4 regions of the Bradyrhizobium sp. 27S5 genome follow, and region 2 is predicted to be linked to each of the others. Evidence: riboswitches for the same ligand, from Rfam matches in the RefSeq annotation. Region 2 holds a riboswitch; each other region holds the start of a gene.
What was found. A riboswitch is a leader RNA that binds a small molecule or an ion and turns the genes downstream of it on or off. The one in region 2 is predicted to bind cobalamin.
Positions count from the first base shown of each region.

Region 1: another riboswitch for cobalamin. It lies ahead of WDM24_RS14550 (DUF1636 domain-containing protein); the one in region 2 lies ahead of WDM24_RS37580 (TonB-dependent receptor).
Region 3: another riboswitch for cobalamin. It lies ahead of metE (5-methyltetrahydropteroyltriglutamate--homocysteine S-methyltransferase); the one in region 2 lies ahead of WDM24_RS37580 (TonB-dependent receptor).
Region 4: another riboswitch for cobalamin. It lies ahead of WDM24_RS39295 (TonB-dependent receptor); the one in region 2 lies ahead of WDM24_RS37580 (TonB-dependent receptor).

Region 1 is NZ_CP147714.1:3,138,370-3,145,564, forward strand. Features, by position in the region: gene WDM24_RS14540 (cobyric acid synthase) at 1-1,189, opposite strand, end outside; gene cobO (cob(I)yrinic acid a,c-diamide adenosyltransferase) at 1,201-1,854, opposite strand; cobalamin riboswitch at 1,891-2,102, shown strand; gene WDM24_RS14550 (DUF1636 domain-containing protein) at 2,196-2,570, shown strand; gene cobW (cobalamin biosynthesis protein CobW) at 2,567-3,601, shown strand; gene cobN (cobaltochelatase subunit CobN) at 3,601-6,849, shown strand; gene cobG (precorrin-3B synthase) at 6,846-7,195, shown strand, end outside.
Region 2 is NZ_CP147714.1:7,985,018-7,992,212, forward strand. Features, by position in the region: gene WDM24_RS37575 (PepSY domain-containing protein) at 1-954, opposite strand, end outside; gene WDM24_RS37580 (TonB-dependent receptor) at 957-3,236, opposite strand; cobalamin riboswitch at 3,343-3,538, opposite strand; gene WDM24_RS37585 (GTP-binding protein) at 3,783-4,712, opposite strand; gene WDM24_RS37590 (amidohydrolase family protein) at 4,714-6,204, opposite strand; gene WDM24_RS37595 (hypothetical protein) at 6,416-6,811, opposite strand; gene WDM24_RS37600 (ABC transporter transmembrane domain-containing protein) at 6,949-7,195, opposite strand, start outside.
Region 3 is NZ_CP147714.1:1,378,116-1,385,310, forward strand. Features, by position in the region: gene hemN (oxygen-independent coproporphyrinogen III oxidase) at 1-1,157, shown strand, start outside; partial or broken gene metE (5-methyltetrahydropteroyltriglutamate--homocysteine S-methyltransferase) at 1,902-4,235, opposite strand; cobalamin riboswitch at 4,337-4,533, opposite strand; partial or broken gene WDM24_RS06630 (helix-turn-helix domain-containing protein) at 5,434-5,625, shown strand; gene WDM24_RS06635 (group II intron maturase-specific domain-containing protein) at 5,630-6,244, shown strand; partial or broken gene WDM24_RS06640 (IS630 family transposase) at 6,323-6,816, shown strand; partial or broken gene WDM24_RS06645 (IS30 family transposase) at 6,839-7,195, shown strand, end outside.
Region 4 is NZ_CP147714.1:8,342,418-8,349,612, reverse strand. Features, by position in the region: gene WDM24_RS39295 (TonB-dependent receptor) at 1-1,892, opposite strand, end outside; cobalamin riboswitch at 2,002-2,199, opposite strand; gene WDM24_RS39290 (iron ABC transporter permease) at 2,312-3,355, shown strand; gene WDM24_RS39285 (ABC transporter ATP-binding protein) at 3,352-4,125, shown strand; gene WDM24_RS39280 (ABC transporter substrate-binding protein) at 4,410-5,213, shown strand; gene WDM24_RS39275 (MBL fold metallo-hydrolase) at 5,383-6,423, opposite strand; gene WDM24_RS39270 (hypothetical protein) at 6,702-7,157, opposite strand; gene soxB (thiosulfohydrolase SoxB) at 7,154-7,195, opposite strand, start outside.

The sequences.
Region 1 (7,195 bases), 4.3 Mb from region 2:
CGGTGCGCCCGATATGGATTTCATAGGCGCTGATCGGCTGACTGGTAGCGGCATGCACCGCGCTGACGCGTGTCAGCGTCTTCTGCTCGGTCATGACAGTTGTGATATCAAGAAGTCCGAGGCCGCGCGTTTCGCCGGCGGGACCTTCGATCCCGTCGGGATCGGCGACGCTCTCGCCGAGCATCTGATATCCGCCGCAGAGGCCAAGGACATGACCGCCGCGGCGATGATGCGCCACGAGATCGATGTCCCAGCCCTGCGCGCGCAGGAAGGCGAGGTCGCCGCGGGTCGATTTCGAGCCGGGCAGGATGACGAGCTTCGCATCACCCGGGATGGCTTCGCCCGGCCGTACCATCACGAGATCGACGCCGGGCTCGAGCTTCAGCGGATCGAGATCGTCGAAATTGGCGATCCGCGACAGCGCAAGGAAGGCGATCTTGCACTGGCCGGGCTTGCGCGCCTCGCCGAGCCCGAGCGCGTCTTCGGCCGGAAGCTCGCCGGCGCGGACGAACCAGGGCAGCACGCCAAAGCCGCGCCATGCGGTGCGGGATTCGATCAGGCGGTAGCCGTCGTCGAACAGCGTCGGATCGCCTCGGAACTTGTTGATGACAAAGCCCTGGATCATCGCGGCATCCTCGGGATCGATCACCGCCTGGATACCGACGAGCTGTGCGATGACGCCGCCGCGGTCGATGTCGCCGACCAGCACCACGGGGACGTCAGCTTTGCGTGCAAAGCCCATATTGGCGATATCGGACTTACGCAGATTGACCTCGGCGGGGCTGCCGGCGCCTTCGACCAGCACCAGATCGGCGCGATCCTTCAACCGCCCAAAACTCTCCAGCACCGCGCCCATCAGCGACGGTTTCATAGCGGAATATTCGCGCGCGCGTGCGGTCGCGATCCGTTTGCCGTGCACGATGATCTGGGCGCCGACATCGCTCTCCGGCTTCAGCAGCACCGGGTTCATGTCGGTGTGCGGCTCGACACCGGCGGCGAGCGCCTGCAGGGCCTGCGCACGTCCGATCTCGCCGCCGTCGATGGTCACAGCCGCGTTGTTGGACATGTTCTGCGGTTTGAAAGGCAGCACGCGCAGGCCGCGCCGACTGGCAGCGCGCGCCAGGCCCGCGACGATGAGCGACTTGCCCACGTCCGAACCGGCTCCCTGGATCATCAATGCACGCGCCATGGCGATAACAGTCAGAACTCGACGCCCGGCTGGGCCTTGATGCCGGAGCGGAACGGATGTTTCACCAGCGTCATCTCGGTGACGAGATCGGCGATCTCGATCAGCTCCTCCTTGGCGTTGCGCCCGGTGAGCACGACATGCGTCATCGGCGGCTTTGACGTGGTCAGGAACTCGACGACATCGGCGATGGCGAGATAGTCATAGCGCAGCGCGATGTTGATCTCGTCGAGCACAACCATGCGCAAGCTCGGGTCTGCGATCAGCTGCTTGGCCTTTTCCCAGCCGGCCTGGGCCGCCGCGATGTCGCGCGCGCGATCCTGCGTCTCCCAGGTAAAGCCTTCGCCCATCGCGTGGAATTGGCAGAGTTCGCCGAAATGCCCGGTGAGCAGGCGGCGCTCGCCGGTATCCCAGGCGCCCTTGATGAACTGCACCACCGCGCAGGGAAAGCCATGCGCCACACAGCGCACGATCATGCCGAAGGCCGAAGAGGATTTTCCCTTGCCGGCGCCGGTATGAACGATGATCAGACCCCTTTCACCGCTCTTGGTCGCCATGATCTTGTCGCGCGCGACCTTTTTCTTCGCCATCTTGGTCGCGTGGCGCGCATCCAGCGAAACCTCGCTGCTGCCGACCTCGTCTTCGGCGCCGTTTTCTTCAGAAATCATGACATTCCTTCGGCTTGACAAGTTCGAGCCACGGACGAATGGTGGGCCCGCGTTGGTTCCTGTCCTACGACAGGCGAAGAGGGAATGCGATAGGGCTCAAGGTGGGCCTGAAAAGCAGCCGCCCCCGCGACCGTGACCGGAGAGATGCCCAAAAGCCACTGATTCCTTGTCGAGAATCGGGAAGGTGGGCATCGAGGGAGAAATCCTGCTCCGCAAGCCGGGAGACCTGCCAACGCAACGTGTAGTGAGACCGGCGGACGGGGTGTTCCGCGACGGGGAACGAACCCATTCACATCGGTTCGTGTGCCTCTTCGCCTCCCGCTGTCAATCCAGGATGGGCGATGAGCGTTACACTTCATGTCTGCATCACCTGCCGCGCCGGCCAGACGCTGGCGGAAGGTGAGATCGCGCCCGGTGCGCGCCTGCATGCCGCGCTTGTTGAGGCCGGCGTGCCCGATGACGTCAATCTTGTTCCCGTCGAATGCCTCTCGGCTTGCAGCCAGGGCTGCTCGGTCGCGCTCAGCGCGCCGGGGCGGTGGTCCTATGTCTACGGCCGCCTGTCCGCTGATAATGCCAGGGATGTGATCGCCGGTGCCTCCGCCTATGCGGCCGCGCCTGACGGCATCGTGCCGTGGCGCAGCCGTCCGGAAATCTTCCGCAAGCAATCGCTCGCCCGCATTCCACCCCTTGCCGTCGTCCCGGAGGCCGCAGAATGAACACGCTCGCCAAAATTCCGGTCACGGTCGTGACCGGATTTCTCGGGTCCGGCAAGACGACGCTGATCCAGCATCTGATCCGCAATGCCAATGGCAAGAAGCTCGCGGTGCTGGTCAACGAATTCGGCAGCGAAGGCGTCGACGGCGAGATTCTGAAGTCGTGCGCCGACGCCAATTGCCCGACCGAGAACATCGTCGAACTCGCCAATGGCTGCATCTGCTGCACCGTCGCCGACGATTTCATCCCGGCGATGGAGCAACTGCTGGCGCGACGCGTGAGGCCCGATCACATCGTGATCGAGACGTCAGGTTTGGCGCTGCCGAAGCCGCTGCTGAAGGCGTTCGACTGGCCGGAAATCCGCTCGCGGATCACGGTCGATGGCGTGATCGCGCTGGCCGATGCGGAAGCGGTCGCGGCCGGCCGCTTTGCGCCGGATCCCGCAGCAGTCGATGCACAGCGTGCGGCCGACGACAATCTCGACCACGAGACGCCGCTGTCCGAAGTGTTCGAGGACCAGATCGCCTGTGCCGATATCGTGCTGCTGACCAAGGCCGATCTCGCCGGAGCGGAAGGGATCAAGGCGGCCAAAGCGGTGATTGCCGCTGAAATGCCGCGCGAGGTTCCGATGTTGCCGATCGTCGACGGCGCCGTCGATGCGCGCGTGATCCTGGGGCTCGAGGCCGCGGCAGAGGATGATCTCGCGTCGCGGCCGTCGCACCACGATGGCGAGGACGAGCACGAGCACAATGATTTCAACTCCGTGGTGATCGATCTTCCCGAGGTTTCGGATGTCGAGGCACTCGTGGCTTCGATCAAGGGGCTGGCCCGCGAGCAGAACGTGCTGCGCGCCAAGGGCTATATCGCAGTCGAAGGCAAGCCAATGCGGCTGCTCGTGCAGTCCGTCGGCGAACGCGTGCGGCATCAGTTCGACATGCCCTGGGGCACACGGCCGCGGCAGTCGAAGCTGGTCGTGATCGGCGAGCACGGCGACATCAGTGAAGCTGCGATCAGGGCGCGACTAGGTGTCTGATGCACGTCGTCTTCCGCGAGAGCCGCGGCCTTGAGGAGACCGCGACACCAAGGGACCTCGGCCAGGATCCGGCCGATCTCGTGGTGTTGTCGTTTTCCGACAGCGATCTCGCTGCCTTCGCGGCCGGCTGGCGGCGGGGCCGCGCCGCGCTGCCGTCGCTGCGGCTCGCCAATCTCGCGGAGCTGCGCCACCCGCTGTCGGTCGATACCTATATCGAGCGGACGCTGTCGCACGCGCGCGGCATCCTGGTGCGGCTGATCGGCGGTGAGCCCTATTGGTCCTACGGGCTGGCCGCGGTGCATCGCCTGGCAAAGGAGCGCGATATCGCCCTGGTGGTGTTGCCGGCGGATGGCCGCGACGATCTGCGGCTGGACGAATTTTCCACGCTGCCGGTCTCGACGCTGCGGCGACTTAAGGTGCTGTGCGACAAGGGGGGGCCTGTCGCCGCCCAGGCCGTGATCGCGCAAGTGGCGCTGGCGTCAGGGCTCTATGCCGGGCCTGTCGTCGGCGAGATCGATCTGCCGGAGATCGGCGTCTACGATCCGCGGCGCGGTGTTGTCGCAGCGTTGCCGGCATCGGGTGGCCGGCCGCGGGCACTCGTGACCTTCTATCGCTCCTATCTCGCGGCCGGCGACACCGCGCCGGTCGATGCCTTGGTCGAGGCGCTACGCGAGAAAGGTTTTGACGCCTACGGCGTGTTCGTCGCCTCGTTGAAGGCCGCAGGCGTGGCCGATTGGCTGCGCGCTCAGTTCGCGCAATGCCCTCCAGCCGCCATCGTCAATGCGACCGCATTCTCCGCGGCCGGCGATGACGGCACCACGCCGTTCGATGCCGCTTCATGTCCGGTGTTCCAGGTCGCCTTGTCGACGGCGCGGCGCGAGGATTGGGCCGAGTCGCTCCGCGGTCTGTCGCCCGGCGATCTCGCGATGCATGTGGTGTTGCCGGAGGTTGACGGCCGCCTGTTTGCGGGCGTGGTGAGCTTCAAGTCGGCGAGCGAGCGCGATCCCGATCTGCAATTCGCGCATCTTGCGCATCGGCCGGATGCCGGGCGCGTCGCAGCAATTGCCGCCCGCGTGGCAGCCTGGCATCGGCTTGCCGACAAGCCCGCGCAGGAGAAGCAACTCGCGCTCGTGCTGTCGAACTATCCGGGCCGTCCGCACCAGATCGCGCATGCCGTCGGCCTCGATGCGCTTGCCTCGGTCGAGGCGTTGCGGGCCGATCTCGCGGCCGCGGGCTTTGATCTCGAGCCGGTGGCGTTGCTGGGCGATGCGCTCTTGCACCGGAAACTGACATGGGACGTGGCCGGGTATCGCGCGGCCATCTCCGGCCTTCCGTCACAGCTCCAGGACGACCTCGCGCGTGCATGGGGCGCGCCGGAGGACGATCCCGATTGTCGTGACGGCGAATTTCAATTCGCGGCAATCCAGTGCGGCAAGTCGATCATCGCCGTTCAGCCGGAGCGCGGTGATATCGGCCATCGCGATGCCGACTATCACGATCTGTCGCGCACGCCGCGTCATGCCTATGTCGCGTTCTATCTGTGGCTCAGGCAGCAGGGCATCGATGCCGTCGTGCACATGGGCGCGCACGGCACACTGGAATGGTTGCCCGGCAAGTCGGTCGCGCTGTCGTCCGCGTGCTGGCCCGAGGCGCTGATCGGTGATCTGCCCGTCATCTATCCCTTCATCGTCAACGATCCCGGCGAGGCGGCGCAGGCCAAGCGGCGGATCGGCGCCTTGACGATCGGTCATCTGCCGCCGCCGCTCGCGCTGGCGGCGGTGCCGGAAGGCTTGCGCAGGCTCGAGCGCTTACTCGATGAATATTCGACTGCGGACGGTCTCGATCCGGCACGGCGGCAGCGCCTGATTGCCGATATCCGCGAGGAAGCGCGGCTGGCCGGGCTGGAGGACGATCTTGGTCTCGCTGCGTCGGTCTCCGCGGCCGAGGCGATTCCGCAGATCGACCGCTTCGTCTGCGATCTCAAGGAGAGCCAGTTCGGTGACGGCCTGCACATATTCGGGCAGGGCGCTTGCGGTGCGAAGGAGAAGGCTGCGTTACGCGATGCGCTCTCTGGCCGGCGCGTCGCGCCGGGACCTTCGGGGTCACCCTATCGCGGGCGCCGCGACGTGCTGCCGACCGGACGCAATCTGTTTGCCGTTGATCCCCGCGGGGTTCCGACGCCGTCGGCGCATGCGCAGGGCGTGAAGCTCGCCGAAGAGCTGCTGCGCCGTCACCTGCAGGATCACGGCGACTGGCCGAAAGGGCTCGTCGTCGACCTCTGGGGTTCCTCGACGATGCGCACGGCCGGCGAGGATTTTGCGATGGCCCTGCATCTCGCCGGCATTGCGCCGCGCTGGGATCACGGATCGGGCCGCGTGGTTGGCTACGACATCATCGCGCCGGCAGAGCTCGGTCGTCCCCGCATCGACGTCACGCTGCGCGTGTCGGGGTTGTTCCGCGACGTCTTTTCGGGGCTTGCCCAGTTGTTCGAGGCGGCCACGGAAGCATTGTCCGAACGCAGCGATGAGGGGGAGGAGAATCCCTACAGCGAACGCATGTCGCGCGTGTTCGGGCCTCGTCCGGGACACTATGGCGCCGGCATCGCGTCGGTTCCGGACGTCTTCACCCAGGAAGCGCGCGATGCGGCCGGCGAAGCCTGGCTGTCGGCGTCGTCCTGGGCGTTTGCATCCGACGGCGAGATGCGGCCCGATCGCGCCGGCATCGAGGGGCGGCTCGCGGCGGCCGACAGTTTTGTCCATACCCAGGACTTGCCCGAGACCGACCTGCTGCTGGCGGCGGACTATGCCGCGCATGAAGCCGGCATCGCGGCGGCAGCCCGGCGCATTGGCGCAGAGGTCCCGGCGCTCTATCATCTCGACGCGACGCGGCCGGATCAGCCGCATGCGCGCTCGTTGACCGAGGAAATCTCGCGCGTGGTGCGTGCGCGCGCCGCCAATCCCGCATGGATCGCCGGCATGATGCGCCATGGCTTCCGAGGTGCCGCCGAGATCACGGCGACGCTGGAGCACATGGCGGCGTTCGCCCATCTGGCCGACGCGGTGCCGCCGCATCTGTTCGACCTCTACTACGACGCGACGCTCGGCAATGACGACGTTCGCGGCTTCATGGCGCGCGAGAACCCGGCTGCCCTGGCTGCGATGGAAACCTGCTTTACCCGGTTGCACGAGGCGTCGCTCTGGCAGACGCGGCGCAATTCGATTGCGGCGGCATTGCAGGAGGCCTCATGAGCGCTGTTGCGATCAAGGGCTGGTGTCCCGGCGCGCTGCGGCCGATGCTATCAGGCGACGGCCTCGTGGTGCGGATTCGCCCGCGTGGCGGACGGCTCGAGGCAACGCAAGCAACGGGAATCGCCGATCTGGCCGCACGACACGGCAACGGCCTGATCGATCTGACCAGCCGCGCCAATCTGCAGATCCGCGGCGTCAGCGATGAAGGTTATCCGCGCTTGATCGAAGGAATTGGCGAGCTCGGGTTGCTGGATACGGATGCCGACATCGAGGCGCAGCGCAACATTCTGGTGACGCCATTCTGGGCCACCGGCGACGATACGCGCGCGCTCGCCGCCGAGCTTGA
Region 2 (7,195 bases):
CGATGGCGTCGACTGGAAGCCGGCGACAATCTCGAGCGCGTCATGGCCGCCATAGCCGACCGCGATCTCCCTGCTGACGCCGCGGCCGGAGAACACGCCGCCGGGATTGAGCGACAGCCAGCCGCTGAACATCCAGGTGAAAACGCAGATGCCGCCGATCAGCCCGGCGATATGATGCCAGGCCATCCAGCCGCGGTACGGCGAGATGGCGCCGCTTGCGTAGCGACGCATCAATCGAAGCCGTAGAATGCCGATCCAGAAGCCGGTGACCGCGACCACGAGGCACACGCCCGAGATCCACAGCACCACGTCTCGCCACAACGGGCTGTCCTTGCGCAGCACGGTCGGATAGATCCAGTGCGGGATCGAGCCGAGCCAGTTCCAGACCCGCTCCCGCCGCGTGGTGTCGAGCGCGATCTCGCCGCTGCGCGCGGAGACGTAGAGCTCGGTCCCGGCAGCGTCGCCGAGGCCGATCAGATAGAGCGGCCGCAACGAGTCGAAACGCGCAGTGACCGACCATTGATCGCGCGTCACCGTGTCGAGCAACTGCGGACGCACCGCTTTCGGGTGATGACCAGCGATGGCCAGCGCCTGGTCCGGTGCGATCCGTTCGATGACGCTGCCGTCGATCGCCGAAATGGTGACGGCGGCTCCCTTCCAGCCGGCGACGCGATAGACCGGAACATCGGCCATCATCGACAGCCGCAGATCGCGCGGATAATGCTCCATGCCCGCGATCGCCATCGCGCGGTCAGGCGCGATCTGCACCTTGCCCCACGAAATGACTGGGAGCGCGGCCAGGCGCTCGCTGTCGGTGAGGCGCGGAAAGGCCACGTACATCATGACGAGGCCTGAGATGAACCACATCGCGAACAAGAGGCAGGTCGCGATGCCGATCCAGCGATGGACGACATAGAGCCATCGCCGTCCTCGCCGGATCAGAGCGTTGCGCATCGTCAGAACTTCACGTTGACGGAGAGTTCCGCGGTGCGCGGCATGCCCAGCAGCCACTGCCCGGCATAGGGCGACGTCACCGCGTAGACCTTGTCGAACAGATTGTAGACGCGGAACGCGACCGTGGTGCGCTCATCCGGCTTCCACCTGACACCGCCATTGACCACATTGTAGCCCGGCCGCAACTGGGTGTTGGCAAGGTCGGAGTACATCTGGCCGACGATCTGGACGCCGCCATAGACCGACCAGTTGGATGCGAAGTCCCAGGTCAACCAGACGTTCGAAACCTGCTGCGGTACGTTGATCGGAACGTTGCCGGCATAGCTGACAAGCTTTCCGCTCACCAGCTGGCTGTTGTTGTCGTACTTCGCCTGCAGCAGCGCGACATTGGCGTCGATACGCCAGCCATAGTCCAACGCCAGTCCGACCGATGCCTCGACGCCGCGCGATGATTGCTGGCCGACCTGCAATGCGAGGCCTGCGGGGTTGTTCGGATCGGCAACGAGCAAATTGTTCTTGACGATCTGATAGCCCGCCAGCGTCCACTCGCCGCGTCCGCCCAGGAACGACTGCTTGACCCCGATCTCGGTCTGCTTGCCGGTGGCGAGCTGGAAGGTCTTTTGCGTGGCCGACAGCGAGATGAGATTGCCAACCGGATCGACGCCGACCGCATACTGACCATAGAACGCGAGGTTCTTGATCGGTTCATAGACCACCCCGGTGCGCCAGCTGGTGCCCGAGAGCGCGACGTCGAAACTGTTCGACGACGTCCGATAGTCGGTGCGGTCGACCTCGGGGCGATCGTACCTGACGCCGGTGACGAGCGACAATTGATCGGTCAGCGACAGACGATCCTCCGCAAACAGCGCGTATTGATTGACGATCGCATTGAAGCCGGGCGATGTCGCAGTGGTCGTCGCGAAGAACGATCCGGGATCGAAGACGTAGGGGTTGACCGACGACGCGCCGCCAAACGGCGAGTTATTGGTGTGGGTGAAGTCGATGTGGTTAACGTCGAATCCCGCAACGAAGCGGTTCTCGAGGCCGAAGATGTGGCCGCTAAAGGTCGCGTCCATCCGGTTGCCGGCCTGCTTCTGGTCGTGGAAGATCTCGATATAGTTGCCGCGATCGATCAAGCTGGTCTTCGGATTCCAGGTGTAGCTCTCGATGTCGCGCCAGTGCCGCTCGCTGGTCAGATAATAGAGCGTGTTGTTGATCTTGATGCCGTCGGCGACGTCCCACTCGGTCTTGAACTGGGTCCAGCTGTCCTGATAGCGGATCGTGCTGTCCAGCGCGTTGTAGTTCTTGAAGCGCAGCGCATCCTGGATCACGCCGTTGATCAGCGGCGTGCCGAAATAGCGCGACGGGCTGCGGTCGCCATAATCTTCCGAGAGAGTGAAGGCGAGATTTTCCGACGCCTGCACCCGCACCGCGGCGAAGACCACCGCGTTCGAGGTCTTGTCGCGATCGACCCAGCCGTCCGACATGTTGCCGGTGGCATTGATGCGGTAGGATACATTGGGATTAATCGGACCGGTGCTGTCGACCGAGAGCCGCCGCGTCATGTTGCTGTCGAGCGAGACCTCGGCTTCGTTGTAGGGCGTGCCCAGCGGCTTTTTCGGAATCACGTTGATGACGCCGCCGATTGCGCCTTCGCCGTACAGCACCGAGGCGGGGCCGCGCAGCACCTCGATACGTTGCGCCGACCAGGTATCGTACGGGAACGTCAGGGTTCCCGAGCCGATGTAGAAGCGCGTGCCGTCATACAGCGTCATCACCGAATCGCTGCCGGCGAAGCCGCGGGTACTGAACGATAGGCCGCCATTGCCGGGAGCCGGCGTTGCGATGAACCCGGCCGCGTCCTGGGTGACGGCATCTGTGACATTATGCTGGCCGCGTTCGGCGATGGTCTGCGACGTGATGATCTCGACGCTTGCCGGCGTCTGCAGCGGCGTTAGATTCAGACGGCTGCCGGTGCTACCCGGCGTGGTGGCGTTGAGCGTGGGCGATGCCGACCCCGAAGCGCCCGACGCTGCGGCGCGCGGCGTGTTGCCGATTGCCGCGGCCGGTGCGGGTCTGGAGCGTGGCCGCGACGACGACGCCGAGTTGCTGCTTCGCGCCGCGGGCTTGGGCGTTTCGGATGCCGAGGGCGAGACCTCGATCGGATCGAGCCTGGTTGGTGGCGGTGTTTGTGCTCCACCTTCAGCCGGCAGCAGCAGCGATGACAGGGAGCAAACGAGGCCGAGGCGCCAGCGGCGCGCAACGGGAGAAGACGGAGACATGAAAGGACTCGCGGTAACGTGGCACGTCACCGCGAACGCGGACTGGCGCATTGCCCAAAAGGCAGTGCTCCGATCCCACCAGGACGCCCCCGCCCGATGTGCTCGCGTGTGACCACGACTGACGGCAGGTCTCCTGGCTCACGGGTCGTCGCCTGTCGACGCCTTCCCGGACCGAATGGCCCAGTGGCAAATTGACGAAAGGCTCGCCGTTTACAGTTGCGGGGACAGCTGCGGCATTGGGGTTACCCTCGCACCGCATTCCCTTTTGATCCCCGAAGGGAACCGTCGGCGGAAACGATAGGTGGTGCGGGATGGGCTGTCAATTCGGCGCGATTGTCGCGCACGTGCTTTGCGGGACGGTGCTGCGGCGATGACACACGGCCTGTATCGCTGACGCGGAGACCTCCTTAACCCGTCATCCTGAGGAGCCGCGAAGCGGCGTCTCGAAGGATCGACGGCCCGGCTGGTGGCCGTGCACCCTTCGAGACGCGCTACGCGCTCCTCCAGCGACAAAGGCAAAGCCTTTGCGCGGGGGTGACGGAAAACTCAGGTAGCTTCGACGCAGCCTGCCATGATCTCATCGATCTCCGCGCGCGACAGCACGCCGATCTCGGCGATGAACACGATTCGCGTGCGCGGCACGCCAGCCGACGGCACGCCGCCCGCAGCCAAAGTTGCGCGTCCGCCGGCGAGTTGAAACACAGTCAGCCGCCCCGGCTGCTCCACCGTCTCGAACAATCCCTTCGATCGCGCGAGCTTCGGCGCCAGCCTGCCGATCGCCTGCTGCAAGCGCGGCAACCGCACCGGCCGCTCCGACGTCCAGCTCAGCGTTTCGAACCGGTCGGACACCGGCCGTCGCGGCATGGTCTCACGCGGCGCCGGCAAATGATCGAGATCGGCCGGAAACAGTAGTTCGGTGGGCACCTCGCCATGCAGCGCATCGACGACAACCGCCGCCGGCCGCACCGCGCGTACGGCGTCGCGGATCGCGGCGCGCGCGGTAGCATCAGCCAGATCGACCTTGCTCAGCGCCACCACATCGGCCGCCCGCAGCTGCGACCGCAGCAGCGCATCGTCCAGCATCGTCACGGGCTGCGTCGCGTCGACCACGCACAGCACGGTCTCCAGCGGCGCCTCCTTCCAGACCACGGGATCCATCAGGTTGCGCACGATGTCGGAGGGATCGGCGATCCCGCTGGTCTCGATCACGATGAACTCGGGACGCGGATCACGCCGCAGCAAGGTTGCGAGCGTGCGCAGCAGATCGCCCTCCAGCGTGCAACAGATGCAGCCATTGCTCAGGCTGACCACGCCATCGCTGGCGCCCGCGATCAGCTCCGCGTCGATGTTGATCGCGCCGAAGTCGTTCACGACCGCCGCGATGCGCCGCCCTTGCGCATGCGCCAGCAGATGGTTCACGACCGTGGTCTTGCCCGCCCCGAGAAAACCCGCGACCAGCAGGATCGGGACCGGCATATCAGCCTCCGGCGACCGGCCGGCGCACCGGCCGGCCCGGCCGCGCCGCGACATCGAGCACGCCGTCGTTGATCAGCGGCTGACCGCTGACCACGAGGTGCCGCACGCCCTCCGCCGGGCGGTTCATCGCGGAGAAGGTCGCGCGATCGCTCAAGGTCTCGAAGTCGAACACCACGACATCGGCGTCGGCGCCGACCTGCAACCTGCCTTTGGCGCGCATCGCCGGCGTGCTTGCGGACAGGATTTCCGCCGGGATCAGCGCGCATTTGCGGATGCCCTCGAGCAGCGACACTTTCTTGCGCTCGCGCACCCATTCGCGGATGAAACGGGTGAAGCAGCCGGCCGAACGCGGATGCGAGGTGGCATCATCGGGCAGCGGCCAGCCGTCGCCGGTGTAGGGGCGGCCGTCCGACAGCGTCCACGGCATCGCATCGGACGCGATCGCGCCGCCCGGATACAGCACCGCCATGTCGAGCAGGTCGCGATGATGCTGATTGTTCTCGATATCGAGCACATGCCACAGCACCAGCGTGGAGGGTTCTTCGGCCTGCGCCGCCAGCAGCTCCTCGCGGCTGCCGAAGCGGTGACCGTCGGTCACGCGCTGCACCGAATCGTAGCCGAGGCCGTTGCGCTCCTCGAATTTGGGATCGCTGAAGAAGGTCGCCGCCAGCACGGTCGAACCGGTGCCGTAGGGATAGGCCTCCACCGTTATCGGCAGGCCCTGCGCCTGCGCTTTTGCGATCAGCGCAACACAGCGTTCAATATCGGTCTTGCTCGACGAGTTGAAGTGGCAGATGTGCATATGCGCGCCGGTGGCGCCGGCATAGCCGATCAGGCGGATATAGGCCTCGGCCGCGCTCTCGGGGTCGATGCGCGACATGTAGGCGACGTGGGTGAAGGTCGGCACCGCATGTTCAGCCGCGAGCTGGCACACCGCGGTCAATTCCTGCACGCCGGCGCCGGGCGCATAGGCGTTGAGAATGCCGATGCCGATGCCGCCTTCGTTCAGTCCGTTGGCAAGGCGCTCCAGGATGCCGCCGACCTCGCCCTCGGTCGCCACGTTCTCGATCCAGCGGCGATCGCGCATCGCTGCGCCGAACGATTCCAGCGAGCTCTCCGAATTCGAGCCGGTCATCGCGCCGATCCGCGCGAAGGCCCAGTTGGCCGCGGCGCCATAGTTCAGCACCCGGCCCTTCTCGGCCTGGCGCTTGTACCAGGACGCAACCGGCAGCACGCCGGCCTCGAGGTCGAGCGACGTCGTCACGCCGTCGAAGGCCTGCATGCGATCGGCCGGAATGGTCTGGCCGTGGGCGTGCAGATCGATGAAGCCGGGCGCCACCACGAGGCCGGTCGCGTCGATCTGCCGCTCGGCGCCGCCGAGGCCGGTGCCGACAGCGGCGATCCGGCCGTCGACAACAGCGACGTCGCCGATCGCGTCCATCCCGCTGGCCGGATCCACCACCCGGCCGCCGCTGATCATCAAACCACCCATCTCGCCACTCCCCCCGCATTGTCCAAAACCGCGGTCCCGGCCGGCCGCCTTCATTAAGGCTTACGACCGGACCCAAGCGGGGCCAAGAGACAAAAATGCATCGCATCTATCGCGACGCCCCGATCGGGATTCTTGCGATATGGTGTAACGCAATCGTCCTTCGCGCGACGCGAGAAGGCCGTATCAACGATGCGAGTGGCGGCGAGGTCCGTTACGTTCCAGTCGCCCGTCGCGGGGCGAGGCCTCTCCAGAGATCGTCGCTGGGCCTGGTCCGACTCGAGACGAGCTTCGGCGGCGTCCGATCCTTCGCGATCGCCGCCTCGAAGGCCCGCCGCAATCGCGGATTGTCGATCTGCATCTGAAAGCGCCGGACAACGGCGTTCGCATGGGCATCGTGACCGGTGATGGCATGACACAGCTCCGCTGTCGTCCTGCGGAAGAAGTGGAACGAGCCGTCGGCCGCACCATCCAATCGATCGAGCTCGCCGGCCATGGCGAGCGCGTGCATCCGGTCGGCGTCGTCGAGCGTCACCGTGAAGCGCAGCACGGCGAGTTGCCAGGCGCCGAGCAGCTTGCCCTGCGATTCGCTTGCTCCCTCGCTGCGCATCGATCGAACACCCCGCGCGCCCGATCCGGGGCGCGGCGTGACTATCCTTGCGCGGCAATAGGTTTTCGAGGGGAGCGCGCGAGCGATCTCATAGGCGCCGCATAAGCGGCCCGGCAACGCCTAGCAAGATCGCGGGCTCAAATCCCCTCGAACTGCAGCCGCGCCAGCCGCGCATAGAGGCCGTTGGCGGCGACCAGTTCGGCGTGGGTGCCCTGCTCGACGATCCTACCCTGGTCCATCACGAGGATGCGGTCGCAGGACAGCACGGTCGCCAGACGATGCGCGATCACCAGCGTGGTGCGGTGGCGCATCAGTTCCTCGAGCGCGGTCTGCACCAGCGTCTCGCTCTCGGCGTCGAGCGCCGAGGTCGCCTCGTCGAGCAGC
Region 3 (7,195 bases), 2.5 Mb from region 2:
GCCACACATCTGTCATGAAACGCCAGGAGCCGCTCGCGACCTATGCAACCGCACTGCGAACTGAAGCCTACCTCATTGGAGAAACCATCGGTCGACGACAACCGGTCTCCCATGTCCACTTCGGCGGCGGCACGCCGACGATCATGACACCTGAAACGTTTGCTGATCTGGTCGCCTCGTTGCGCTATTCGTTCGCAATTTTGCCTGATGCCGAGATCGCCGTAGAGATCGATCCACGCATATTGACCGAGCCGATGGCCGAGGCGCTAGGCTATTGCGGGGTCAACAGGGCGAGCCTAGGTGTCCAAAGCCTCGATCCGGTTGTTCAACGGGCCATTGGCCGTCTGCAGAGCTTCGAACAGACCGCAGTATCGGTCGATCGTCTACACCGCGCCGGCATCGGCCGGATTAATTTCGACCTGCTCTATGGGCTGCCCCAGCAGACCGTCGTTTCCTGCCTCGACACTCTCTCCAAATGCCTCGCACTGCATCCGGATCGGTTCTCGGTGTTTGGCTACGCGCACGTTCCTTTCCTTAAGAAGCATCAACGCAAGATCGATGGATCCACTCTGCCCGACAGCGTCGAGCGACACCTCCAATCGGAAACGATCGCGCAAGCTTTGGTCGACGCTGGATATGTACGCATCGGCATCGATCACTTCGCCCTGCCGGACGACAATCTCGCCCTGGCACGGCAGGAAGGCAGGTTGAGGCGCAACTTTCAAGGTTATACGGATGATTCGGCGGACACCCTCCTTGGACTCGGCGCCAGCGCCATTGGCCAGATGCAACAAGGGTTCGTCGCGAACGCTGTGTCGATAAAGGACTACCTTGCTCGCATCGCCGAGGAACGGCTGGCCACGATGAAGGGCTATTTGCTGGCCGACGACGATCGCTTCCGCGCCGAAATCATCGAGCGACTCATGTGCGGCTTGGCAGTCGATCTTTGCGAGACATGCCGTCGTTACGGCAAGGATCCGAGCCTGGCCGTCGTCGATCGTTCTCGACTCGCCAACCTGATCGCAGATGGAGTTGCCGTACTGGACGACGGTCGACTTTCCGTGGTCGATGGCGCAGAGTTTCTCGTCCGGAGCGTCGCATCTTCGTTCGACGCGCACCTCCCTGGGTCGGAGGCTACGCACAGTCGGGCGGTTTGAACCGAAGCCAACCCGATCCGGTTCCGATCGGAGATCAACATCACCAAATCGGCTTCTGGTTAGGAGTATCGCGGGGCTGATAGCACGCCGATTTGGCATCCGGTCCCGAGCTATCTACAAGCGTCGTCACACCCACTACGTCGAGCCGTACGTAGATTTCAAACACTCGTTGGAACCGAGGATTCCAATCGGGCGACAACGGTTTGACCAACGACCGACCGAATCTGGCCTAACTCAAGCTGCTCATTTCATTGGTGATGATGAGGTCCTTGCGAGCGCGATTTTGATATGTCTCGGTGATTGAGCGTATTGTTTGCGGGCAGGAGAGCGCACCACGTTCTGCGGCTCGTTGCCTTCCATGGCGATCGCTCCACATCATCGCCCACCCATGCTCGACTCAGCGAGTCGTTGAGACAGTCCTCATCAGCAACAACCTTGGTGTAGTCTTCTAATCCTTGGCTATATTGGGCGCATACCAGGGCATAATTGAGTTACGATCATCCTGTGCCTTAACTGGGACTTAGATTTTCGGCGAATGTCCTCGCCGAGATCGATCCGTGGGCCGTGCTCCCTCTGCCGATGGAAGTGGCCGCGATGCCTAGCAGCGTCGCTCCTCCCAGACTCGACTTCCGCCCGGCCGCTAAACGCGGCCGGGCCTTTTGTATTCACCAAGGCTCTCCCGGGACTATCGAGATCTCCTTAAGCCGATCAGCTCGACGAAAGACCTGACCAAGGATCAATGGCCTATTGGAGCGGTGCAGCGCGCAGTTCGCGGGCCGCAGCGACCATGTTGACAAGTGCCGGGCGAACCTCCTCCCATTTGCGTGTCTTCAAGCCACAGTCCGGATTGACCCAGAACTGCGACCGCTGCAGCCGCTTCAGAGCCAAGGCCATGAGCTCCTTCATCTCGCCGGTCTCGGGAACGCGTGGGGAATGAATGTCGTACACGCCTGGCCAATTTGGTTCGGATAGTTGTAGTTCCTGAACGCGTCGAGCAGTTCCATCTTCGAGCGCGAAGTCTCAATCGAGATGACATCTGCGTCCATTGCAGCAATCGCATGGATGATGTCGTTGAATTCTGAGTAACACACGTGGGTATGAATCTGAGTTTGTTCGGCGACGCCCGATGAGCAGATGCGGAAGCAATCTCCAGCCCACTCGAGGTAAACGGTCCACTGCGCACTACGCAATGGCAAGCCTTCGCGTAGTGCAGCCTCATCGATCTGGATCATGGAAGCACCCGCATTCTCGAGATCGCCGACTTCATCTCGAATTGCGAGCGCAATCTGACGGCAGACTTCGCTTCGGGGAATATCCTCGCGAACAAACGACCAGTTCAAGATCGTTACTGGTCCGGTCAACATCGCCTTCATCGGCCTTTTGGTTAGCGACTGCGCATAGCGCCACCAGTCCACCGTGATCGGCTTCGGCCGTGAGACATCTCCAAACAGGATCGGCGGCCGGACACAGCGCGAGCCATAGGATTGCACCCAACCGTTTTTGGTAAATGCGAAGCCGGAGAGTTGCTCGCCGAAGTACTGCACCATGTCATTGCGCTCAAACTCGCCATGGACGAGCACGTCCAGACCGATGTCTTCCTGCCAACGTACGGCGCGCGCCGTCTCTTCCTTGAGGAACTTGTCGTATTGCTCGTCGCTCATCGCGCCTCGCGCATGCGCCGCCCGGGTATTACGGACCTCTGAGGTCTGAGGAAACGATCCGATCGTCGTGGTCGAGAACGCTGGAAGCCCGAAGCGCTTGCGTTGGATCTCGGCCCGACTGGCAAATGGGCTGGCCCGCCGGCGCATGGCCTGGTTGATCGCACTCAGCCGGACAACGACATTGGCATCTCGGATCTTCGGCGACGTCCCGCGGACGGCTGCGGCACACTCCGATTCCGCAAGAGCTTTCGCAACATTCTGGTCGCCTGCGAGTGCCCGCGCCAAGGTCGCAAGCTCACGCATCTTCTGAACCGAGAAAGCAAGCCAGCTCTTGACGTCGGAGGCGAGCCCGGTCTCGAGTTCAACATCGACCGGCACATGAAGCAGCGAGCAGGATGGGGCGATCTGTACGCGGTCCTTACCAAGCTTCGCAATCGCGGGATCCAGTCGCTGGCGGAGCGCCGACAAATTCGATCGCCAAACATTCCGACCGTCTATGACGCCGAGCGACATGACGAGGTCACTCGCCGCTCGCAATGATCTGGCTCAATAACTCTGGCGCGCGAACCAGATCGACGTGCAGCCCGGCAACAGGCAGGCGCAGGGCAGCGTCCAGATTGTCGCAGAGGCCACCGAAATAGCTTGCAACCATGATCTTGATGGCCGGCCCTTCCTTTGCGAGCCGGCCATAAGCATGTACCAAGGATTTTCGCGAACTCTCATCCAGAACAAGGACTAGGCAAGGTTCGTCGAATTGACCCCAATTTGCCCCGCGTTTGGCCAATTCCTTCAAAAGCTCAATATAGACCGGTATCAGGTCATCTAGCAGTGACAGTGGCTGGAACGCAAGATCGGCACTCTTGCCAAGCTTCAAGAATGTAACCGGCCCGATCAGGACAGGGCGCGTCTGAAAGCCAAGGGCCTTGGCTTCCTCGTACTCCTCGATTGGTTTGCGAGAGGATAGTCTGAAAGTCTGCCCCGGGTGAAATTCCGGGACCATGTAATGGTAGTTGGTGTCGAACCATTTGGTCATCTCCTGCGCGGGTGCGCCATATCCACGCGACGGGTGACCGCAACTCCCATCCTGACCGTCGCATTGTGCCCCGCGTGCCATGGCGAAGTATGTCTTGAGCGAAATGGATCCGGCATTCGTCTCGTAGACTTCTGGGATGGCACCAACCATGACACTGGTGTCGAGCACCTGGTCGTACAGCGAGAAATCGTTCGATGGGATCACGGTGACACCGAGAGACCTCTGGCGAGCCCAATTTGCGGCACGTAGGCCAGCTGCATCCTCGAGCAACTGCTGTTCGGCGATTTTTCCGGCCCAGTAACTTTCGAGCGCAACCTTGAGCTCTCGCCTTGGACCGATGCGTGGCGTTCCGAGTGTGGCAACCGGAAGAGAGAGAAGAGACATAGCGTTAACCCCATATTGGTGGCAAAGGCCATGGCGGACGCAGGCAGAAGAAGCCGCGCGAGCGACCGCTGCTTGGCGCACCACCGGGACACCCGCCGGTGGACGAAGATAGTGGCGGGGCAGGTCTCCTGGCTCGCGGCTCTGCGCTGCTGTCCGGTCTTCCCGAAACCGTCAGGCTTCAGTGCCTTCGTTGGACAGCTCGCCACTCACAGTTGCGGGGACAGCGCCGGAATTGACACCGGCTTCCCTCTTAGCTCCGGCCTAATGAGACCGGAGAACCTCGACACCTTCAATTATCGGCAAAAGGGATATTCCGTCAACCTCGCGTCATGTTGCGATCTGCTAATGTGCCTAGCGGCATGCCCACCGTTCATACTCGATGCAGAAGTCGCTCTACAATCACGGACATCGGATGACATCCCGAAAGTCCCTCCGCGTGGGCCGCGACAAATCCGAATACGCCGCCTTTGCACCGAGGACCACTTGGTCGAACAGACGGCTTTCATGCAAGCTGGCCCCGGTTCATCAAGCACGGCGCGCTGCGCTGCCTTCTCCAAGCAATCAACGATCCACCGAATAAGATAGCATACGCGGCGCGAGGTGGTTCTGTGATGCCAGCCATTTCTGGTAGGCGTCACTCGGACACTTTTTGGCGATACTGCCCAGGCAAGCATATCAACCAAACCAAGGAGACCGGCTCGCAATGAAAATGGCTGTTTGGAGTGCCCTCGGTGTCTTTGCTGTTGCCGTCTCGGCGGTCGGCTTGTTCGGGTTGATGGTAAGACCGCTCTTGAGTAACACCGCTCGACAGTTTCTCTCGAAACTATTGATCGGCTCAGGCCGAGGCTAGCACGGCTCGGCGTCCTCTACCTGCTTGAGGAGGACAGGACTTGCGTCGAAGCCGCATCTTCCGGTCGATTGAAGAGCACGATATGCGCCGGCCGACACGAGCGATCGCGCATGCCGGCGAGTGAATGCTACCATCTTGCCCGCCTGCTTAAAGCGTGCACTTCGGCGGCGTCTGTTCCAAACGCCCGGCGCTGATGGGCGGTTTCGTATCGTTGTGGGCCCTTGAGTGCCAAGCACATCTGCCTGGCGCTGCAACTAGAGCATTTCATTGCTTAACTGAATCGGAGGGGATTCCGGTTTTTGGCGGTTTGTGATTCAAGATGCTGACTGGATTGGAGGCCAGCATCGCATGACCCGACCTCTTTCCCTGGACCTTCGCGAGCGTGTGGTGGCGTCGGTTTTAGCGGGCGAGAGCTGCCGATCTGTGGCGGAGCGGTTTGGTGTTGCGGTCTCGTCGGTTGTGAAGTGGTCACAGCGGCAGCGGGCGACCGGCTCGGTTGCGCCTGGCAACATGGGCGGTCACCGCAAGCCCGTGCTTGATCTGGATGGCGCGGACACATCCCGACCTCCCTTGGTGTCGGTATGCCGACGACGGACTGGTGCACTGCCGGACCGAGCAAGAAGCAGAGGCCATTAGGGCGGAGCTTCAAGCGAGGTTGGAGGTGTGCGGACTTCAGATGCACCCGACAAAGACGCAGATCGTCTATTGCATGGACAACAGGCGTCGGCGAACGTATCAGAGGGTCAAGTTTGACTTTCTCGGATATCAGTTCAGGCCGCGGCAGGTGGCAACGTCACAGCGGAAGGAATTCTTTTGTGGATACACCCCGGCGGTCAGTCCGACAGCTTTGAAGGCCATGCGAGCAACGATCCGAAGCTTGCACATTCCCCGGCAAACGCCGGGGACGCTGGCTGAGCTTGCCCAACAGATCAATCCGCTCCTCCGGGGGTGGATAGGTTATTATGGTCGGTTCAGCCGTTCAGCGCTGTTCTCTCTGGTCGACTACGTCAATCAGAAGCTGAAGGCGTGGATCATGCGAAAGTACAAGCGCTTCCGGCTCCACAAAACCGGTGCTTCGCTGTTCTTGCGAAAGCTGGCTCGGAATAACGCGGAGCTGTTCGTACACTGGCAGTTCTTCGGAACGACCACGTTCACCTGACGGGAGCGGTGTGAACCGAGAGGTTCACGCACCGTTCTGCGAGAGGCCGGGGGTGAAAATCCCCGGCCTACTCACCCTTGGATCAAGACCAACATGGCCCCTTTGCGGGGCTGGGGCCCCAAGGGCGCACGCCTGCGCGGCTTCGCCCCGCACGGTCACTGGCGTACCCTCACATTCCTCGGCGCGCTCCGCCATGACCAACTCACGGCACCCTGCGTCTTCGACGGCCCGGTCAACGGCGAATGCTTCTGCGCTTATGTGAAGCACCTTCTCCTGCCAACCCTGCGCGAAGGCGACATCGTCATTCTCGACGAGCTCGGAAGCCACAAGTCGAAAGCTGTCAGGCAGATGATCCAGGCTGCTGGCGCCAGGCTCTGGTACCTGCCGCCATACTCGCCCGACCTCAACCCGATCGAACAGGCCTTCTCCAAGATCAAACACTGGATGCGGCAGGCTCAGAGGCGCACCGTCGAAGACACTTGGCGCCAAATCGGTCACCTCGTTCAGGACATCCAGCCTCGCGAATGCCAAACTACTTCGCAAACACCGGTTATGCTTCAGTCAAAATGTGAAACGCTCTAGGGTGTTGTGGCGATGGGACAATGTTATGGCCAGCTCAGCCTTGAAGAGCGCGTTGAGATTTACCGCCTGCATGCAGGCGGTAAATCTCGAAACGATATTGCGTCTGCGCTTGACCGCGCGACGTCGACGATAAGTCGGGAGCTGAAGCGCAACTCGCGGCCTACCAAGGTCTGGAGGGGCGGTTACGAACCTGTCCGGGCTCAACAATTGGCCGAACGTCGGCGACGGCAGGATGGCCGCTTCAAGCTGGCGCGCCAGCCGGCCCTGCGGGACTGCGTCGGCAAAAGCCTTGCGATGGGACATTCGCCGGAGCAGATCGCTGGTCGACTGGCGCGAGAGCATGGTCGCGTCATGATCAGCCACGAGTCA
Region 4 (7,195 bases), 360 kb from region 2:
ATGCCGCCGCGCAGCGTCACGCTGTCGCTGACCTTGAGCGAGGCGCTGGTCTCGCTTCCGTAGCGGCGGGTGGGGTCGAGATTGACGTTGTAGAACAGCACCGGGTTGAAATGGATCTCGTTCTCGAGATCCATCAGATAGACGCTGGTCTGGACCTGGAAGCGGTTGGTCCTGACCCGGAAGCCGCCCTCGACGTCTTCCGACGTCTGGGTCTTGAGCGCAAAATTCTGCGCGATGGGCAGGAAGGTCAGCGGGTCGAATGACGGACCCGATGCGACGCGCTCGTCGACATCGGGCGTGCGGAATGCGCGCGCGGCGCGGCCGAACACCGAAAATGTGTCCGTGAAGCGATGCTCGACGCCGACATGGAGCGCATATTGCGTCTCGTTGCTGTCGAGCGGCGACGCTTGCGCGTCGAACGCGAACGGCGCATTCGGGTCGTAGCGATCGCGCGCCGAGACGCTGGTATTCTGGACGCGTGCGCCATAAGAGAAGTCAGTGGTCGGCAGCAATCCGAGCGTGTGCTGCCAGTAGCCGGCCACGCTCTGCTGCTCGATATTGTAGATGTGGAAGGGGTCGACGCCCTGGAACGCGCCGCGTGCCTGACGGAACGTCGAATCGTAATAGTCGATGCCGGTGAGGATCGTCGACGGCATCCCCAGCATCACGTTCTTGACGCTGAGCCGCGGCGTCAGCGACCAGGTCTCCAGCGCGGCATCGTTGTAGGTCGAGGCGAAGCTGATGGTCGGTACCGTGCCGAAGAAGCCGCTTTGGGTATCGCGCTGCCGCCAGCCGCCGTCGACGATCAGGTCGACGCCGTTGATCAGCGTCTTGGTGAAGCCGGCGGTGACGCTCGCGGTCTGCTGGTTGGCATAGTCGAACGGCGTACTGCTGCCCCGGCGGTCGGTTTGCAGCTCGTTCACCCCGATCGACGGATCGACCAGCCGCCCGCCGGGCAGGCCGAGCTTCTGGTCGCTGCCCGTGACGGTCAGGAAAGCGGTGAGGTCGGCCGTGGTGTAGTTGACGCTGCCGACCGCGTTGCGCTGGTCGAGCGCATTGTTGACGCGGTAGCCGTCGGACTTGATGCCGTTGCCGTAGAACGAGGTGGACCACGGTCCCGCATTGAGCGCCGCGGAGACGGCGGCCATGCGGGTGTTGAACGAGCCAAATCCCGCCTCGGCTCTCATCGTCGTCGGCGGACCGCCGACGCCGGTCTTGGTGATGATGTTGACGACGCCGCCCACCGCATTGTCGCCGTAGAGCACGGCGCCGCTGTTGCCGCGCGTGATCTCGATGCGCGCGATCGAATCGAGCGGGATCGTGGTGAGGTCGAAGCCGGCCTTGTCGACGTCGTTGAGCCGGCGGCCATTGAGCAGGAACAGCGTGTTGTCGGTGGCGAATGCCCCGAAGCCGCGCAGGTCGACCGCGGTCTTGGCGCCGTTCGGCCCGCCATAGAGCGTTTGCAGCTGCACGCCCGGCACCTGCGCGAGGATCTCGGGCAGCGACTGCACCGGCGAATGCGCGATGTCGTCGGCGGTGATCACGGTCGAGGACGATCCGACAATGCCGGCGAATTGGCGGCCGCCGCCACCGTTGCCGGCGGTCCCGGTGGCCGTGCCTGTCCCTGTGGTGCCGGATCCGCTTCCGCCGCCCACATTGGTGCTCTCTACGGTGCCCGGCGCCGGACGGCGCGGTGCGGGCGCTTCGTCTGCAGCGGGCTTGGCGCGCGTGACGTTCTGTTCGCCCGGCTTGGTGACTTCGATCGCCGGTAGTTGATCGGGAGCGGGCGCCTGCTGCGCCCGCGCGGCGGCGGTGAAGACTGCCGGCGCGAGCATCGTCGTCGCGAGCAGAAGCGCGCGGCGCCGCCAATGGTGGAATGGGTAGGACGACATAAGCGAGACCTCGGTAACGTCAGTGGCACGTCACCGCGAACCAGTCTCACCATCGTGCTAACAGCCTCAGGTGAAGCTCATGCCTGTACTCCCCGACCGGCATCTTCGCGTGTGACCACGGCTGACGGCAGGTCTCCTGGCTCGCGGGTCGTTACCCTTCGTCGCCTTCCCAGGACCGAGATTCCCAGTGGCCCGTGACGAAGGATTCACCGCATACAGTTGCGGGGGCAGCCGCGGCCTTGGGGAAGTTTCCCCGCACCGCATTCCCTTTTCATCTCATGAAAGAACCGTCATGTTCATCTAGGGTTCGGCCGGGCAGCAAAGTCAATCCGGCGGAAGTCGGGCGGCGGTCAGACGGCCACGGTTTTTGTCGAGTGTCGCTTGTCTGCCACGGCGATCGCTGTAAGAGCATGGATCCGATGAGCGTGCAGGATTTTGCCTTGGCGGCCGAGGTCGCGGCGCGGCGCCGATGGGGCGCCACCGCGGCGCTGCTCGCGCTTGTGGTGCTGCTGTGCGTGATCTCGCTCGGCATCGGGCCGGTGCGGCTGTCGCCGCTCGCGGTGATCGAGGCGCTGTTCGGCGGCGGCAGCGATGTGGCGCAGGTGATCGTGCGCGAAATCCGTTTGCCGCGCACCATTCTCGCGTTCGCAATCGGCGGCATTCTTGGGCTGTCAGGCGCGGCGCTGCAGGGCCTGCTGCGCAATCCGCTGGCCTCGCCGTCGCTGTTCGGTGCGCCGCAATCGGCGGCGTTCGGCGCGGTGCTGGTGATCGCGCTCGGCCTGGCCGACGTGCGCTCCTACGCGTTGCCGGTGGTGGCGATCATCGCCGCGTTCGGCTCGGTGTTCGCGCTGCTCGCGATCGCCGGCCGCAATGCCGGGCTGTTGATCCTGATCCTCGCGGGGCTTGCGATCTCGAGCTTCGCCGGTGCTGCGACCGCGCTGGTGATGAATCTTTCCAGCAATCCCTTCGTGGTGCTGGAGATCGCGTTCTGGCTGCTCGGCTCGCTGGAGGACCGCAGCTTTCAGCATGTGGCGCTGGCGCTGCCCTTCATCATCGCGGGTGCCGCGATCCTGCTCAGCCAGGCGAACGCGTTCCGTGCGCTGACGCTTGGCGAGGAGGCCGCGCAGAGCCTCGGCGTCGATGTCGGGCGGCTGCGGCTCTTCGTGATCGCGGGCGTTGCGCTCGGCGTCGGCGGCGCGGTCGCGGTCACCGGCACGATCGGCTTCATCGGGCTCGTCGCGCCGCATCTGATGCGTCCCCTGATCGGTCACGATCCGGCGCGGCTGCTGGTGCCGAGCGCGCTGACCGGCGCGGCGCTGCTGCTCGCGGCCGATATCGCGGTGCGCATCATCCCCTCGACCTCGGACATCAAGGTCGGCGTGCTGACCTCGATCATCGGCGTGCCGTTCTTCCTCTATCTGATCATGCGCGAACGCCGCGCGCTCGGCGGAGGCGTGGCATGACGCTGCTGTCCGCCATCGCGCTCGATGCTTCGCTCGGCAGCCGAAAGGTGCTGCACGATGTGTCGCTGTCGCTGGCATCGGGCCATTTGGTCGCGCTGGTCGGCCCGAACGGCGCCGGCAAGACCACACTGCTGCGCGCGCTCGCCGGATTGATTCCGTCCGACGGCGAGATCCGGATTGGCGGCGACGCATTGGCGTCACTGCCGCTGCGCGAGCGCGCGAAGCGCTTCGCCTATCTGCCGCAGGGGCACATGGTGCATTGGCCGCTGCCGGCGCGCGATATCGTTGCGCTCGGCCGCTATCCGCATGGCGCGACCGATCCGGCGCGGCTATCGCCGAAGGACATGGAGGCCGTGCTGCGGGCGATGCAGGCGGTCGACGTCACTGAATTCAGCGACCGCCGCGTCACCGAGCTGTCCGGCGGTGAGCGCAGCCGCGTCGCGCTGGCGCGGGTGCTCGCGGTCGAGGCGCCGGTGATCCTCGCCGACGAGCCGACCGCGTCGCTCGATCCGCGCCACCAGATCGACGTGATGCAGAAGCTGCGCAACGTCGCCGACACCGGCGTCTTGGTCATCGTGGTGACACACGATCTCGGGCTCGCCGCGCGCTTTGCCGATCACGTGCTGGTGCTGTCGGAGGGCCGGCTGGCGGCGCAAGGCCCGCCGGATGAGGCGTTGTCGGAAGCGGTCCTCGCCAGCGTGTTCCGGGTCAGCGCCTACCGCGCTGAATTTCAGCGCGAGGCCGTTATCGTGCCGTGGGCGGACGTGTGATGCGGGCGAGATACTGCCGCGAGTTCGGTTCACCTCTCCCGCTTGCGGGGGAGCATAGGCCGCCTTCGGCGGCCGTTCTTAAGAAACGCCGAAGCGAGGCTTCGGCTGTGTCGCATCGAAAGATGCGATGCGGGCGGGGGCTTTCTCCACTCGAAGAGTGTTCATTGCGGCGCTACCCCCACCCCAACCCTCCCCCGCAAGCGGGAGAGGGGGCGCACCTTTTGCGTGTCAGCCATCTCGCTCGGCTCTGCTTTTTGCTGACGCTCTCCGTTCTTGCTGGGCTCATGTCCGCCAGTGCCGCGTCTGCCGCCGGACCGCGCATCGTCTCGATGAATGTCTGCAGTGACCAGCTGGTGCTGTCGCTGGCTGATCCGGACCAGATCCTCGGGCTCAGCCGTTTCTCCCGCGATGCCTGGCAATCCTGGGCCGCCGAGCGGGCGCGAAACTATCCGCGGCTGTCCGGCGAGGCCGAGGACGTGCTGCTGCTCAAGCCGGACCTCGTCGTCGTCAGCCTGTTCGACAAGCGGGCGACGCGCGATCTGCTGAAGGCGAAGGGGCTGCATCTCGTCGAGTTCACGGTGCCGCGCACGCTGGACGAGGTGAGGGACCAGATCCGCGCCATGGGCGAGGTGCTGCAGCATCCGGATCGCGCGGAGGCCGAGATCGCGCGCCTCGACGCGGCGATCGCGCGGGCGCGGGCGGTGGCTGACGGTCATCATTATCGGGTGCTGCCGCTGGAGCGGCGCGGCTTTGTGTCGGGTGAGAGCAGCCTGGTCAACTCGCTGCTGGCGGCAACGGGTCTTTCCAACGCCGCCGGCGAGCTCGGCTTCAACGCCGGCGGATTTGCCTCGCTGGAAGCAATCGTGAAACTGCGGCCGGATTTCATCCTGGTGGCGGAGGCCGGCGATCGCGCCGAGGATGACGGCCGCGCCTTCCTGCTGCATCCGGCGCTGGAGCGGTTCTATCCGGAGGGCAAGCGCATCGTGCTGCCGGAGCGGCTCACCGTCTGCGGCGGCGTGATGCTGGCCGATGCGCTGGATCGGTTGACGGCGGAGCTGCAGCGGGTAAGCGCCGAGCGCTCTAATTAACCCCGTCATCCTGAGGTGCGAGCTCTTGCGAGCCTCGAAGGATGCACGGCCCCGATATCGCCAAATGCGCGCGGACACAGTGTGGCCGTCGACCCTTCGAGGCTCGCTTCGCTCGCACCTCAGGGTGACGGTAGATAATTTCGCGCGCGTTAGCGAAGAGCCTAGGGAATTACCCCAGCACCACCGGCCCGCCGGCCTTCTTCCACGCATCCATGCCGCCCTCGATATGCGCGGTGTTCGCCAGTCCCGCCTTCTTCGCGGCGGCCACCGCCATCGCCGAGCGTTCGCCGAAGGCGCAGAAGAACACGACGCGGCGGCCGGTCGCGGCGGCAACTTCGCGCAGCATGCCGCCGGGCTGCAATGTGGCGCAAATCCCGGGATAGGGCGCGTGCAGCGCGCCGGCGAGCGTGCCGTGCTTGGCCCGTTCGCCGCTCTCGCGCAAATCCACCAGCAGGATATCGGGCCGGCCGAGGCTCGCGATGGCGTCGCGTGCGTTGAGGGAGAGGCCTTCCTTGGTGAGCTCGTCCTGGTGCAGGCCGACATGCATGTTGGCGGGCAGCACGACATCCATCAGCTTCGGGTTCGGCAGATTGAGGTTGTTCATCAGCTCGACATAGTCGTCGATCGATTTGACCTGCAGCCGCGGATTGTAGCGCTTCTCCTCGCCGATCGTGGAGACGGTGTCGCCCTTGTAGTCATGTGCGGGGAACACCATGGTCTCCTCGGGCAGCCTCAAGAGGCGATTGAAGATCGAATCGTACTGGGCCCGCGCGCTGCCGTTCTGGAAATCGGTGCGGCCGGTGCCGCGGATCAACAGCGTATCGCCGGTGAACACGCGGTCGCCCATCAGATAGCTATAGGAATCGTCGGTGTGGCCGGGCGTGTACATCGCCTCGAGGCAGAGGCCCTCGATCGTCACTTTGTCGCCGTCGGAAACGCGCATCGACACCACGTCGGCCTTGCTCTGCTCGCCCATGATGGTGATGCACTGGGTGCGGTCGCGCAGCTCGCCGAGGCCGGTGACGTGATCGGCATGCAGATGTGTATCGACGGCCTTGACCAGCCTGAGGTCGAGTTCCTGCAGCAGCTTGCAGTAGCGGTCGGCCTTCTCCAGCACCGGATCGAGGATCAGCGCCTCGCCGCCGGCGCGGCTCGCGAGCAGATAGCTGTAGGTGCCGGACACGCTGTCGAAGAGCTGGCGAAAGATCATGACGGCTTACCTATTCTCCGGGCCGAGTCACAGGGAGGATATTATTCCATAGATGGGGTCGATTCAAAGCAAATCCATCCCCGTTCCAGCCTGTCCCGTCACCCTGAGGAGCCGCGTAGGCGGCGTCTCGAAGGGTGGACGGCCCGGGTCTCTCACGAAAGGAACGGTGGAGCGCGGAGGCATCGGGGCCGTGCATCCTTCGAGGCACGCTTGCGCGTGCACCTCAGGATGACGGGCCATATTTCGTGACTTACTCCAGCCCTGCTCCTGCGGCTCCGTCAGGGCCGCACCAGCGTATATCCGTTCTCGGTCAAGAGCAGGATTTGCGCGACGCCGACCTGCACCGGAGTGGCGGCTGCGATGTAGTCGGGCCGCTTGCCGGTGTCGCGCTCGATCGTGTCGACGGTGTTGAGGCAGATATCGACCCGCGCACCCTGCGCGACCAGGCTTTCGACCAGCTTGCGGTTCGGATTGTCGGGCTTGAGCAGCTCGATGCCCGGGCCGAAGGCGACGATCTCGACCGCGACCTTGTCGGGGTCGTAGTGCTTCATCAGATTGTTGGCGACGCTGATGACGAGGCCCTGCTTCCTCGGATCATTGTCGGAGAGCTGTAGCACGATCTTGTGCTCGGCGAACGGCTTGTCCTGCAGCGGCGCCAGCTGGGCGCGGGCGAGCGGCGTTGCAAGCGCGAGCGCCGCCAGGCCGAGCGCTGCGATGATCGGGCGCCGCGTCATCCGAGCTTCGTCATGCCCGGGTTGTCGTCGACGCCCTT